Regions from separate parts of the Microvirgula aerodenitrificans DSM 15089 genome, predicted to be linked through region 2. Evidence: predicted binding sites of a transcription regulator. Region 2 holds the regulator's gene; the other holds the start of a gene.
The links. Region 2 encodes FNR, which switches genes on or off when oxygen is low (the NO sensors DNR and NnrR bind a similar motif). Its sites were predicted from a motif close to TTGATNNNNATCAA; they were not measured.

Region 1 (3,415 bases), on a different contig from region 2:
GGTCGGCCTGTCCGAACGCGATTATCTGACCGACTGGCATGGACGCATTCTGGTGGCCGGTGCCGCCGGGGCGATCCTGGCCGTGCTCGGTTCGGGGATTTTCCTGCTGTACCGCCGCGACCGCCGCCGGCATGCGGCCCTGCTCGAGCACCAGAAGCGGCTGCGCGCCAGCGAGGCCCGCTTCCGCCGCCTGGTCAATGCGATGCCGACACCGGTTATCGTCACCCGGCCGGACGCGCGCCGGGTGCTGTTCGCCAACCCGCCATCGGCGGAACTGCTGGCCCCCGGTGATGACGATCCGGATCAGCGCCAGTTGCGGCTGGATGAGGTCGAGCGGGTCTGGCTGGTGGAGAAGGTCGACGAGGCCGGCGATGTGTCCGGCCGGGAAATGCCGCTGGTGCGACCTGACGGCGAGGCCATGTGGGTACTGGTCTCGGCCAGCGCGATCCTGTTCGACGACGGGCCGGCGCTGCTGATCGGCATCAACGACATTACGGCCCGGCGGGCGCTGGAAGAGCGCCTGCAGGTGCTGGCGACCACTGACACGCTGACCGGCATCGCCAATCGCGGCAGCCTGCTGGAGCGTGGCGAGGGCCTGCTGCAGCTGGCCATGCGCCATCAGCGGCCATTGTCGGTGCTGATGCTCGACATCGATCATTTCAAGCGCATCAATGACAGCCATGGGCACCATATCGGCGACGAGGCCATCCGGGCCACGGTGCGCTGCTGCATCGACACCCTGCGGGCCAGCGACGTGCCGGGGCGGCTTGGCGGCGAGGAATTTGCCATCGTCATGCCGGAAACCGGCCTGACCGATGCGGTGCTGGTGGCCGAACGGCTGCGCGTCGCCATCGGCAAGCAGGCGATCTTGCTGGATGGCATTGCGCCGTTGCACCTGACGGTCAGCATCGGCGTGGCCAGCCATGATCCCGCCCGGCCGGAAACCTTTGCCGCCATGCTGATCCGCGCCGACCTGGCGCTGTATGCGGCCAAGAACAACGGCCGCGACCGGGTCGAAGTCGCCGACTGACGGCCGCCGGCATCAACGGCAAACGGCGGCGAGCCCACCGGGTCGCCGCCGTTTCAGACTGTCCATGTCCCCTGTCCACGCAGAACGGCCGCGCGAAACGGGGTTTCCCTGCGGCGGCGCCGGGTCCGGTGCTGCCTGTTACTGTTTTGCGTCTTCCGGCGGCGCTTCGTGCGACTTGCGGATGAAGTAAACGATACAGGTGCAGACGATGCCCAGCGTGATGAGGATGACGAGCAGGCTCAGGATGCCGACATCGGACGAAAAGAGATCAAGCATGAGTTCCATGGCGGAAGCGCTCCTGTGGATGTCCCCGTCGGGGTGACCGGGCTTTGGTAGCTATTGTCTGACGAAGTCGGGTAATGACAATTGATTGACGTCAAACCCGGTGGTCTTCCTCCTGTCGTGGTGACAACCCGGCCGACATGCCGGTCATCCCGGAAACCCCTGCACAAAATATCTTAAACACCCCGCGGCGGCGGGTGAGCGGCGTTGCGTCCATGTGGCTGACTATGGACCGTTTTTCTGCTGGGCGAACAAGCGCTTACCTGCTGCTGGTGTTCAATATTTTGACCGTTCGCCTTGACACGGAAAATTAATTCCGCATCGCAAAAACATTGTTGTTAGAATTCGCGCCTTTCCGAACGTCCCCGCAACAAAAGAGTCGCGGCTCCAACGCGATTCTGGGAGGACACGGGGTGTAGCCCGCCCCGTGTTCCCGACAGGCGGCGCCATCCCGCTTGAAGACTCTCTAGGCGCTATTCGGCCCAAAGCCGTGAAACGGAGGACGGGTTTTTTAATCTGGCGTGCATCACCTGAGCACTCGTGCGCCGTGCGTTAAAGGACAACGTTTCATGGCTTGGACTGTCAATGACAGCCGGAATCTCTACGGGATCCGGCACTGGGGAAGTCACTTCTACGACGTGGGGGACAACGGCAGTGTCGTCGTGCGCCCGCATGGCAAGGATGGCCACCCGATCGATCTGCACAAACTGGTTGGCGAATTGCGCGCCAGCGGCCTGCAACTGCCGCTGCTGGTCCGTTTCCCCGACATTCTGGAGCAGCGTGCCCGCCGCATCATCGACGGCTTCGACCAGGCCCGAAAGGACTGGGAATATCCGGCAGGCTACACGCTGCTGTACCCGATCAAGGTCAACCAGCAGGAAGCGGTGATCAAGGCGATCATCGCCGACGAAACGCTGCCGATCGGCCTCGAAGCAGGCTCCAAGCCCGAGCTGATGGCCGTGCTGGCGCTCGCGCATCCGGGCGGCAAGATCACCTGCAATGGCTACAAGGACCGCGAGTTCGTGCGCCTGGCGCTGATCGGGCAGAAACTCGGCCACGAAGTCTTCATCGTGATCGAGAAGGAAATCGAGGTCCAGTATGTGATCGAGGAAGCGCAGAAGCTCGGTGTGGTGCCGAATGTCGGCCTGCGCGTGCGCCTGTCGCAGGGCACCGGCCAGTGGGCCGATACCGGCGGCGACAAGGCTAAGTTCGGCCTGTCCGCCGCACAGCTGCTGACGGTGGCCGACCGCTTTATCGCTGCCGGCCTGAAGGATTCGGTGCGGCTGCTGCACTTCCACATGGGTTCGCAGATTGCGAACATCGCCGACTACCGCCAGGGCTTCCGCGAAGCGCTGCGCTACCTCGGCGAACTGGCGCGCCTCGGCCTGCCGCTCGATCACATGGACGTCGGCGGCGGTCTGGGCGTCGACTATGACGGCACCCACTCGCGCAATGCCAGTTCGGTCAACTACACCATCGGCGAATACGCCGAGACCATCGTGTCGATGACCAAGAACTTCTGCGAAGAGCAGGGCATCCGCTGCCCGCACCTGATGAGCGAGTCCGGCCGTGCGCTGACCGCCCATCACGCGGTGCTGGTGATGAACGTGACCGACGTCGAGCGCCGCAACGACGACATGCCGGACATCAAGTCGCTGGCCGATATCGAAGAGCTGCCGACCGCACTGGAAAAGCTGTACGAACTGGCCTCCAGCGAAGACATCCTGACCATGACGGAAACCTATTTCCGTGCCGGCCAGTATGTGTCGACCGTGGCTGACATGTATGTCGAAGGCGTGGCCGGTCTGCGCGAGAAGGCATTTGCCGAACAGTGCTACGCCGCGCTGGGCCGCCGGATCTATCGTGACCTGAACACGCTGCAGCGTGCGCACCGCCCGGTGTTCGACGAACTGAGCGAGAAGCTGGCCGACAAGTACTTCTGCAATTTCTCGGTGTTCCAGTCGCTGCCGGATACCTGGGCCATCGGCCAGTTGCTGCCGATTGCGCCGATCCACCGCCTGACCGAACAGCCGACCCGTCGCGCCGTGCTGCAGGATCTGACCTGCGACTCCGACGGCAAGGTCACGCAGTATGTCGACCAGC
Region 2 (3,415 bases):
GCACACCATTGATACGGCGTCAGCGGCTCAGATCGTCTTCGAGTAGCGGGCGTGGGTCTGTTTCTCGCGCAGATAGCGGTCGAACACCATGGCAATGGTGCGGATCAGGAAACGCCCCTGCGGCGTCACGGCGATCCACTCGTCATCCAGCTCGACCAGTCCGTCAGCCTCGTATTCGGCCAGCCGGGCCATTTCCGGCGCGAAATACTGCTTGAAGTCGATGCCGAAACCCTCGCCCATCGCTTCCATCGACAGCGAGAAGCGGCACATCAGCGCCTGAATGATTGCCCGGCGCAGCAGGTCGTCGGCACTCAGCAGCAGACCGCGGACGATCGGCAGCCGACCTTCGTCCAGCATCGCATAATACTGTTCGAGGTCTTTTGCGTTCTGGTGATAGCTGGCGCCGACCTTGCCGATGGCCGAGGTCCCGATGGACACCAGATCATGGTCGGCATGGGTCGAGTAGCCCTGGAAGTTCCGTTGCAGCCGTCCCTGGCGCAGGGCCACGGCCAGATCGTCGTCCGGCAGGGCGAAGTGGTCCATGCCGATGAATTCGTAACCGGCATCGGTCAGCATCTGCACCGCCATCTGCAGGATGTCGAGCTTGACCTCGGCCGACGGCAGATCCGCTTCGTTGATGCGCCGCTGCGGCATGAAGACCGTCGGCAGGTGGGCGTAGTTGTACAGCGCCAGCCGGTCCGGACGGATGCTGAGCACCGTCTCCAGCGTACGCCGGACCGAGTCGACGGTCTGGTGCGGCAGGCCGTAGATCAGATCGAGGCTGACCGACTTGAAGCCGGACGACCGCGCGGCGTCGATGACCGTCAGCGTCTCCTCGACACTCTGTACCCGGTTGACGGCCTTCTGCACCTGCAGATCAAAATCCTGCACCCCGACCGACATGCGGTTGAAGCCCTGGGTCGCCAGCAGCCGCACCGTGTCGGCGCTGACCTTGCGCGGATCGATCTCGATCGAGTATTCGCCAGTGGGCAACAGGTTGAAATGGCGACGGATCGCGTCCATCAGCCGCTGCATCTGCTCGTCGGACAGGAAGGTCGGCGTGCCGCCGCCGAAGTGCAGCTGGATCAGGTCCTGGCGCGGCCCCAGCCCTTCGGCATGCAGCGCCAGCTCGCGTTCGAGATAACCCAGATAGGTATCCGCACGCGTCTTGTCCTTGGTAATGACCTTGTTACAGGCGCAGTAGTAGCAGACTGTATTACAGAACGGTATATGAGCGTATAATGATACTGGCTTGGCGCTGGCGCCGATTTGCCTTTGCTCAAGGCAGTGGCGATAATCTACGCCGTTGAATTCGGTGGTAAAACGGTCTGCCGTCGGATACGAGGTGTAGCGAGGACCGCTGCCGTCGAGGCGTTCGATCAACTCTCGGTCGAAAATGAACTGGGCGGGAGCCACGTTGTCGTGAATTGCTGTCGTCATAAATGGATAAACCTCTCAGGCAGTGAACCACTTTGCCTGAATCGTGCAGGGGCGCCTTTGATAGTCGTCAAGCCTGGCATGATAACAACCTGAACGGATCATCATGGCCGAACACAATCCGCTTACTGCCCACACGCTGAAGATCTCCTGCTCGAACTGCAGTCTTCGCGAATTGTGCCTGCCCATCGGACTCAATCGCGAGGAGATGAGCCAGCTCGACGCCGTGATCCGGCAGAGTCGGCGCCTGAAGCGCGGCGAGTACCTGTTCCGCGCCGGCGAGGCGTTCAAGTCCATGTTCGCCATCCGGACCGGCTTTTTCAAGACCTGCATTTCCAGCCATGACGGCCGCGAGCAGGTCACCGGTTTCCAGATGTCCGGCGAGCTGCTGGGCCTGGATGGCGTCTCCAGCAGCCTGCACGGCTGTGATGCGATCGCGCTCGAGGATGCCGAGGTCTGTGAACTGCCGTTCTCGCGCATGACCAGTCTCGGTCGTGACATCCCGACCCTGCAGCATCATTTCTTCCGGTTGATGAGCCGTGAAATCGTCCGTGACCAGTCGGTCATGCTGCTGCTCGGCAACATGAAGGCGGAAGAACGTCTGGCCGCCTTCCTGCTCAACCTGTCCCAGCGCTTCTCCGCCCGCGGCTTCGCCGCCAACGATTTCATCCTGCGCATGAGCCGTGAGGAAATCGGTTCCTTCCTCGGTCTGAAGCTGGAAACCGTCAGCCGCACGCTGTCGAAATTCCAGGCCCAGGGCTGGATCATTGTCGAACACAAGCACATCCAGCTGATTCAGCCGGAGAACCTGAAGACCCTGGTCGGCGGCTGCCAGCAGAGCATGCCGATCGCCACCACCTGAACCCGGTTCAGAACAGTCCCAGCGACAGGCCGAGCGCCAGCGTCGCACCGACCTCGGCCGCGCGCTCCAGCGCGGCCTGGTCGGGCTCCCCATGCACGATCAGCGGCTCGCAGGCCGGCGTCAGCGGATAGCCGCGCGCAATGCGTTCGATCGCGACTCGCGCCCCGCTGCCGTCATTGCCGGCACAGATCAGGATCGCATACGGCAATCCTTCCACCCGCCCCTGGGCCGGGTAGAACGTGCGATCGAAAAAATCCTTCAGCGTGCCGGCCATGTAGCCGAAATTTTCCGGCGTGGCGACAATCAGGCCGTGACAGGCCAGCAGATCGTCGATGCCGGCCTGCTGCGCCGGCAGCAGCCGCACGTCGATCTCCCCCTCGCCCGCCTCACTGGCCGCCGCCGCCGCGGCCCGCGCCAGCTGCAGGTTGCGCCCGGTCTGACCGGCCCACAGGATCAGCAGCTGCTTCATCATTCCTTCTCCCCGCCATCCAGCGCCGCGATGCGCGCCATCAGGGTGGCCAGCCGGCCGGGCTCCGGCCAGTGCGCCGGCACCACGAAGCCGCGCGACACTTCCTGCCAGTCGTCATCGCCGACGGCCTGCATTTCCGCCACCATCAGCGCCTCTCTCCTGCCCGCCAGCCGCGCCTGCAGCTCGGCGGCGGTCTGCACGTCGGCCCGGCCAGCCCGGGCCGGGGACAGCCAGTCGAGCCGGAGCAGGTGCAGATAGCGGCTGTCGGCCGCCCGTGCCGGCCAGGCCTCCCCCTGATGCCGCCACCAGTGCACCGGTTCGCCGCTGCCGGCCGGCCGGAACAATTGCCCGCGCAACACGGTAAAGGCCGGGCAGCCGGCGAAACCGGGCGGGAGGGTCGCCGCCGCACGCGCATCGCCGGCCAGCGCCAGCTGGCGCACCAGTTGCGCACGTTTCAGCGCCAGCGCATCGCGCAGGTCGGTCCCGACCCAGCACTGCGGCGCGACTTCCAGATAGAACTTGCACGCCATTTCGACATGGAGCGGCCGTCCGTCCAGCCGCAGCAGGAAATCGAACTCGCCGAGGGTATGCGCCTCGACCCGCACCGCGCGGTTGGCCGCCACCAGTTCAAGCTGCGCACTCCGCTG

Region 1: the regulator FNR is predicted to act here: its motif matches at 1,397-1,410, upstream of Q352_RS22750 (DUF3149 domain-containing protein).

What each region holds. Positions count from the first base shown of each region.
Region 1 is NZ_JHVK01000005.1:190,557-193,971, reverse strand. It holds gene Q352_RS0107865 (sensor domain-containing diguanylate cyclase) at 1-1,030, shown strand, start outside; gene Q352_RS22750 (DUF3149 domain-containing protein) at 1,169-1,315, opposite strand; gene speA (arginine decarboxylase) at 1,882-3,415, shown strand, end outside.
Region 2 is NZ_JHVK01000002.1:297,209-300,623, forward strand. It holds gene Q352_RS0103175 (RHS repeat-associated core domain-containing protein) at 1-12, shown strand, start outside; gene hemN (oxygen-independent coproporphyrinogen III oxidase) at 28-1,440, opposite strand; gene fnr (fumarate/nitrate reduction transcriptional regulator Fnr) at 1,544-2,299, shown strand; gene Q352_RS0103190 (flavodoxin family protein) at 2,307-2,771, opposite strand; gene Q352_RS19605 (DUF1853 family protein) at 2,768-3,415, opposite strand, start outside.